3 regions of the Marinobacter nanhaiticus D15-8W genome follow, and region 3 is predicted to be linked to each of the others. Evidence: riboswitches for the same ligand, from Rfam matches in the RefSeq annotation. Region 3 holds a riboswitch; each other region holds the start of a gene.
The links. Region 3 has a riboswitch for thiamine pyrophosphate ahead of thiC (phosphomethylpyrimidine synthase ThiC). Riboswitches for the same ligand answer to the same signal wherever they lie in the genome.

Region 1 (2,268 bases), 2.4 Mb from region 3:
AGACCTCGGACAACCGAGACCAACGCCACACAGGTCACGCCAACGATGATGGCAATCTGCGTAGCTGTGCCGCCATCGATACCAAACAGGTAATTAAGGCCGGCAGCGGCCTGCTGGGCGCCCAGGCCCAATGATGTTGCCAGGCCAAAAATCGTCGCCAACACGGCAAGAATGTCAATGACGTCCCCGATCCAGCCCCAGACCCGGTCACCAAAAATCGGGAAGAAGGCGGAACGAAGCGTCAATGGCATACCCTTGTTGAACGCAAAGAATGACAGGGAAAGTGCGACGATGGCATAGATCGCCCAGGGGTGGAGCCCCCAGTGATACATGGTGGCGCCCAGCGCAAGATTGGCACCCTCTGGGGTATTCGGCTCCACGCCCAACGGAGTGCCGTACCAATCAGTGTAATAGGCCACTGGCTCAGCGACGCCCCAGAACATCAACCCGATACCCATACCCGCTGCAAACAGCATGGCGAACCAGGAGAGCGTGGAGAACTCCGGCACAGCATCCTTACCGCCAATCCTGATCTTGCCCACCGGCATGAAAATCAAGGCGAGACAGAAGATCACAAAAATGTTGCCACTGATCAGGAAGAGCCAGTCGAAATGGGCAATGGCGCCGTTCTTCGCGCCACTAAGCAACGAATTGGATACTTCCGGGAAAATCAGCGTGCCCACGACGAAAAAGATAATCAGGGCGGCAGTGATGAAGAATACCGACTTATGCAGGTCGAGCCCCAGGGGCGTGATGTTATCCTGCCCCGCTTGGTAGTCGGTGGAGTACTCGTCTTTTAGACTTTCGCTCACATCAAGTCTCCTCGAACGAATTGAGGGCCCGGGGGCGGGCCGAGATTACAACCAGTTAAGTTTATTTATTTGAGCTCGAAATATCAAAGCGCTTGTATGAATTGACGTGCTGATTCTTCTTGTGTTCCAAGCGAACAGCACGATGACCCATGATGCTCAGAGGCTCTGATAAAACCTCACTTACGCCTGTCAATGTTGAGATATTTTCTTTGAAACGTCACAACACGAAGGCTCTCACGCACCAGGATAGTGCCGTCACAGGGCCTAGGCATTTTACTTACAGCTCTAAAGGAGGGCGCAGACTAAGGAAAGCCCCCGCAAGAATCAACCATCCGTCGCAAGTAACTGCAGTCAAAGGCATGATTCTGATAAACTGAAAGGACTCTCAACGGGGTGTCTGCGTTTGTCCGCAGGCTGAGATCAGACCCGCGGAACCTGATCCGGATCATGCCGGCGCAGGGATTGAGTATCTCAAGGCCTCCCTGGCCCCGCCCCGTTGTCCCTGGCCGGTTTCCGGATACTCATCCAGCTTTAGGTGACAACTTTGGTAAACATTCTGGTTAAGACGCTGTTACCAACGACGGCGGCAAGATCCCTATCGCTCCTACTCCTTTCGTTCTTATTCATAGCGGCAGGGCGCCATGCCGTAGCCGCACCAACATTGACCATTTACACGTACCCTTCCTTTGTCTCCGAATGGGGCCCAGGGCCAGCCATCAAGACATCCTTCGAGGCGCGGTGCGACTGTACGCTCGAGTTCATCGCCCTGGACAGCAGCGTCGCGATACTCCACCGGCTCAGACTTGAAGGCGAATCGACCCGGGCTGACCTGGTTCTGGGCCTGGACGCCAACATCATGGCGGAGGCCCGCAAGACCGGCCTCCTGGCTCCCCACGGGATTGATACGTCAGCGCTTGAGTTACCGATCAATTGGCAGGACGATATCTTCGTGCCCTACGACTGGGGTTACTTCGCTTTCGTCTACGATACCGAGCAACTGACTAATCCTCCCTCTAGTCTGGAGGCACTGATCGACGCTCCGGACGACCTCAAGATCATCCTGCAGGATCCCCGCACGAGCACGCCGGGTCTGGGATTCCTGCTGTGGATGCGCCATGTCTATGGCGACCAGGCACCGGAGAAATGGCAGGCCCTGCAGGACAACATCCTGACCGTGAGCAAGGGCTGGAGCGACGCCTATTTCTCATTGTTCATGAATGGCGAAGCGCCGATGGTGCTGTCCTACAGTACATCGCCGGCCTACCACATGGCGGTGGACAATACCGATCGCTACCAGGCCGTCGCCTTCGAGGAAGGTCACTATCTGCAGGTAGAAGTCGCGGCCCTCGTCCGCACCAGCCAGCAGCCGGCATTGGCACGGCAGTTCCTCGAATTCATGCTCACGCCGGCCTTCCAGCAGGAAATCCCACTGAAGAATGTCATGTACCCGGCCATC
Region 2 (2,268 bases), 840 kb from region 3:
GTGAAGGCGAGCGCTATTGCGGTCTCATCGAATTCCTCAATCATCGGAATGGCCGACCTACCCCGGGGAAACACGGTACCAAGCATAACCGCAGGATCGGCCGACCGCGAATCCAACTCAAACCTCTAACAACCCTCCACACACCTGCCTGTACCATCAAAGGCAAGCGTCCGGCCGCTCAACGGGATATGTACCGGGACTTTGCTGGCCTCTGTAAACGTGGCCGTGCGAGTACCCTCGCGGACTTTGCCATTTTCCGTGGCCGGCTCGTTCGCGTGTGACGGTATGACGCTGGCCGGCTGGATCATCTCATTGATCACATGCGCCGCTTCCTTGGGGCCAGTGGTATAGGTATCGCCAATGTTCATCACAACCATTCGGGCGCCATAGTAGTCACGCACGACGGATTCCTGCTCAGCCGTAACACCGGTATCACCGGAAAGGTACACCACAAGACCATTGCTGAACTTGAGAACGTAACCTGTGGGGGGCCCAACGTAGCCCGCGATACCCGCCGTCTTCATGCGCTCTGCCAACTCGCCGCCAATAAACGAGGGCGCAAGGCCATTGCTGTGTACGGCAGGCACCGTCGTGATGCCGACACCGCCAACATCCACCATGGCACCGAAGCGCACCAGAACTGAATTCTCGGGATTACCCCCGGCGGACCGCAGCTTGCCGGCAAAGAACTGGGGCATCTCGCTACCGGTGACGATCTTGGCGTTCTTGGCCATGGCGATTTTCACGCTGTTGGACAGTGGCGTCGCATCCACGGAGGCGTCGGGCTTGCCACAACTGCCGGCATTCAGTTTGGGAATATGGCGATCGCCGATGTGGTCGCCGTGGACGTGACTGACAAGCACGACATCGATGCTGCCCAACCGGGGATCGTCCCCGCCCGCCACTGTGCGGCCCGCATCGTAGAGGATGCGCGTGCCGTTGGGATCTTCAAAGACCATGGCGCGATCAAGGGCGCAGAACTCGCCATCCTGACCGCCCAAGGGCGTCACCTTCACGTGATTGGCGGCGACGGCCACAGCGCTGGCCAGTAAAAGCAACGCTGCCCAAACCATACGTTGACTTAATGAAACCATGGGACTTTCTCCCTGCTGCCTGAATGTCCTTGATCTGTTCTCCAAGTGCTATCCGCTTCCGTTACGAGACCAGTCACGAAGCCGATCACGCGCGAATGAACATCAATCGCGACAAAACCGGATCTGTGTCAGTATGGACCGTCCTGAACTATTCACAAACTGAGTCGCCGGGGGAGTCCGTCTAGCGGACTGAGAAGGCATCGAGCGCCGTCGTTTAACGACGCGTCTGAGGAAACCCTGGAACCTGATCCGGTTGATACCGGCGGAGGAAGCGCGACATGATCTTTACCGTAGCGGCCGTTGCGGTCGCACTGATTACGTTTACCTGGCTGGGCCTGCGCGCCCGGGTCGCCGATGGCGGCCTCGATGACTATGTTACCGCCCGCAACTCCCAAGGGGCCCGAGCATTGGGGCTATCGTTCCTGGCCTCGGGCATGGGTGGCTGGATTCTCTTTGCCCCGCCTGAAGTGGGGGCACTGGTCGGCCCCATCGGTCTGGCCGGTTATGCCCTTGGCGCCGCACTGCCCTTTATCGTATTTGCCTTCTGCGGCCCTGCCATTCGACGCCACCTGCCACACGGCCGCAGCATCGGCGAGTTCGCCCAGACCTGCTACGGCACCGGTATGCGCCGCTGGGTGGCGCTGATCTCCGTACTCTACATGCTCTGCTTCCTGACCGCAGAACTGACCGCCGTGGGCGCCATCACCGGACTGCTGACGGATCTCAACGGCAACGTCGCCATCCTGGGCGTTGCCGGGGCCACCTTGATCTATACCGCCTGGGGTGGACTCCGGGCCAGCCTGGTGACCGACCGCTGGCAGGCGCTATTGCTGGTCGGGCTGATCCTGGTCGTGGGCTTTGTCGCGCTGCCGGGGTTGCCCAGCCCGGTGGATCGTACACCGATGCCTTCAGCGCCCATCGGTAGCGCGTTAGGTGTGGCGCTGACGCTGGTGTTGGCAGTGACGGCCGCCAACCTGTTCCACCAGGGTTATTGGCAACGGGTCTGGGCCGCGCGGGATGGCGCGGCATTAGGCCAGGGGGCCATCCTTGGCGGTGTCATCACCATTGCCGTCGTGGCCCTGGTTGGAGGCCTGGGCGTTACCGCCGCCATGAGCGGCGTCGACCTCGGCTCACCGCCCATTCCCTTCTTCGCGCTGCTCAGCCAGGCCCCGGA
Region 3 (2,268 bases):
TGACCAGGTGCATGGGCACATGTCCCGGCCCCTCGATCATCACCTGAACGTCGTGCTCCCACGCAATTTGCGTAAGTTCACCGAGCGTTTCGAGTTCGCCAAATTGCGCCGCATCGTTCGCGTCCGCGACACACCCTGGACGCAGGCCATCCCCCAGACTGAACGAGACATCATAGGCTTTCATGATCTCGCAGATGTCTTCGAAATGCGTGTAGAGAAAGCTCTCGGTGTGGTGGGCAAGGCACCACTTGGCCATGATGGATCCGCCCCGGGAAACGATACCGGTCACCCGATTGGCAGTCAGCGGCACGTGGTGCAGGCGCACGCCGGCATGGATAGTGAAGTAATCGACGCCCTGCTCCGCCTGTTCGATCAGCGTATCCCGGAAGATATCCCAGGTCAGGTCCTCAGCCACGCCGTTCACTTTTTCCAGCGCCTGGTAAATCGGCACCGTACCAATCGGGACGGGAGAATTGCGGATAATCCACTCCCGGGTCTCGTGGATATTCTTGCCAGTGGAGAGGTCCATGACCGTATCCGAGCCCCAACGGATCCCCCAGGTGAGCTTCTCGACTTCTTCCTCGATGGACGAACTGACAGCCGAGTTACCGATATTTCCGTTGATCTTCACCAGGAAGTTACGGCCGATAATCATGGGCTCCAGTTCCGGATGATTGATGTTGGCGGGAATGATTGCGCGGCCTCGTGCCACTTCATCCCGCACAAACTCAGGCGTGATTTCCAGGGGAATCGACGCGCCATGGGATTGACCTGGATGCTGACCGTCCAGCCACCCCAGTTCCCGGGCCTCCTGCAGTTTGAGGTTCTCCCGGATCGCGACGAACTCCATTTCCGGCGTGACAATGCCCTGCCTGGCATAATGCATCTGGCTGACGTTCCGGCCCGGCTTGGCCCGCAGTGGCTTGCGGTGATCCTCGAAGCGCAGGATATCCAGTGCCGGGTCGCGCAGGCGCCGCCGGGTGAACTCGGAGGTATAACCTGCAAGGGTTTCGGTGTCCTCACGCTCATGAATCCACGCATCACGAACCGGCGAGAGTCCTTTACGTAGGTCGATGCTCGCGGCGGGATCGGTGTAGGGACCGGAGGTGTCGTAAACCACAAGCGGCGCGTTGGGCTGTGGCCCCTGCTCCGTGTTGCTGTCACTCAGGCGGATCTCACGCATGGGCACACGCAGGTCCGGCCGGCTGCCGGTTACGTAGATCTTGCGGGAACTGGGGAGTGGCTGGACCGCGGCCTGATCGACTTCGGCTGCGTCCTTGAGAAAAGAAATCGGTTCGGTCGTCATAAAGCGTCCCTCTTATCGTTCGATCCCCCTCCCTGATGCCATGCAAATATGGGCAGGAGATCGACGGAAATGGTGTCCAGGGTGGACGGGGCGCGTTTGACGAGGTTACGGCCAGGAGCCGAACGGCTGGTGGGAATTGCGCCACTGCCGGTCAAGAAAAGCTTGTCTCAAATCCCTACGCCGGTACTAACCGGATCAGGTTCGCGGGTTTTGCTTCTGCAATCTCAGCCGGCCTTCGCCAGCACCCCGTCAAGACGCGTTATTCGTTGCCACACGATGACGGCCAGGACCTCCCTCCAACCGCCTGACAGCGCGGCTTCGAGCCTGTTACATCGGTGACTTTTGCAAGTGTAGAGATCAGATGGATTATTGTCCATAATGTCCCGGCTCCCCAGCACCTCCGGACGAGGTGTCATCATCGCAGGCAGGAGAATCCATGAAGAAATCTGTGCTTTCCGGACTGGTCGGACTTCTGGTCGCCCAACCCGCCCTGGCCATCGACCTGATCGGGGCTTACGAAAAGGCGCTGGCCTATGATTCTGGCATTGCCGCCGCCCGGGCCTCCTACGAATCCCAGCAGGCCAATATCAACGTGGTCCGCAGTCAGCTCCTGCCGCAACTCAGCGCGTTTGGCGACGCCAGACATACGGACGCCGACGGCCCGGGTCGTGAAGACTCCTACAAGACCTACAGCTATGGTCTGGAACTTGCCCAACCGCTATTCCGGCCGGAAATCTGGTTCAACTTCGACGCCAGCCAGTTCCAGAGCCAGAGCGCACGGGCCGACTATAGCCTGGCCCAACAGCAACTGATTCTGGATGTGGCTACGGCGTACTTCGATGTCCTGCGCGCGGAAGACAACCTGACCACCGTTCGCGCCGCCGAAGCCGCCTTCGAGCGTCAATACGATCAGGCCCGGGAGCGTTATGAAGTTGGCCTGATAGCGATCACCGAAGTCTACG

Region 1: another riboswitch for thiamine pyrophosphate. It lies ahead of thiB (thiamine ABC transporter substrate binding subunit); the one in region 3 lies ahead of thiC (phosphomethylpyrimidine synthase ThiC).
Region 2: another riboswitch for thiamine pyrophosphate. It lies ahead of RE428_RS00810 (sodium:solute symporter family transporter); the one in region 3 lies ahead of thiC (phosphomethylpyrimidine synthase ThiC).

Annotation. Positions count from the first base shown of each region.
Region 1 is NZ_AP028878.1:3,402,106-3,404,373, forward strand. It holds gene RE428_RS15105 (BCCT family transporter) at 1-812, opposite strand, end outside; TPP riboswitch at 1,192-1,291, shown strand; gene thiB (thiamine ABC transporter substrate binding subunit) at 1,474-2,268, shown strand, end outside.
Region 2 is NZ_AP028878.1:174,042-176,309, reverse strand. It holds gene RE428_RS00820 (potassium channel family protein) at 1-44, opposite strand, end outside; gene RE428_RS00815 (MBL fold metallo-hydrolase) at 126-1,094, opposite strand; TPP riboswitch at 1,254-1,383, shown strand; gene RE428_RS00810 (sodium:solute symporter family transporter) at 1,373-2,268, shown strand, end outside.
Region 3 is NZ_AP028878.1:1,017,802-1,020,069, reverse strand. It holds gene thiC (phosphomethylpyrimidine synthase ThiC) at 1-1,306, opposite strand, end outside; TPP riboswitch at 1,461-1,565, opposite strand; gene RE428_RS04665 (TolC family outer membrane protein) at 1,743-2,268, shown strand, end outside.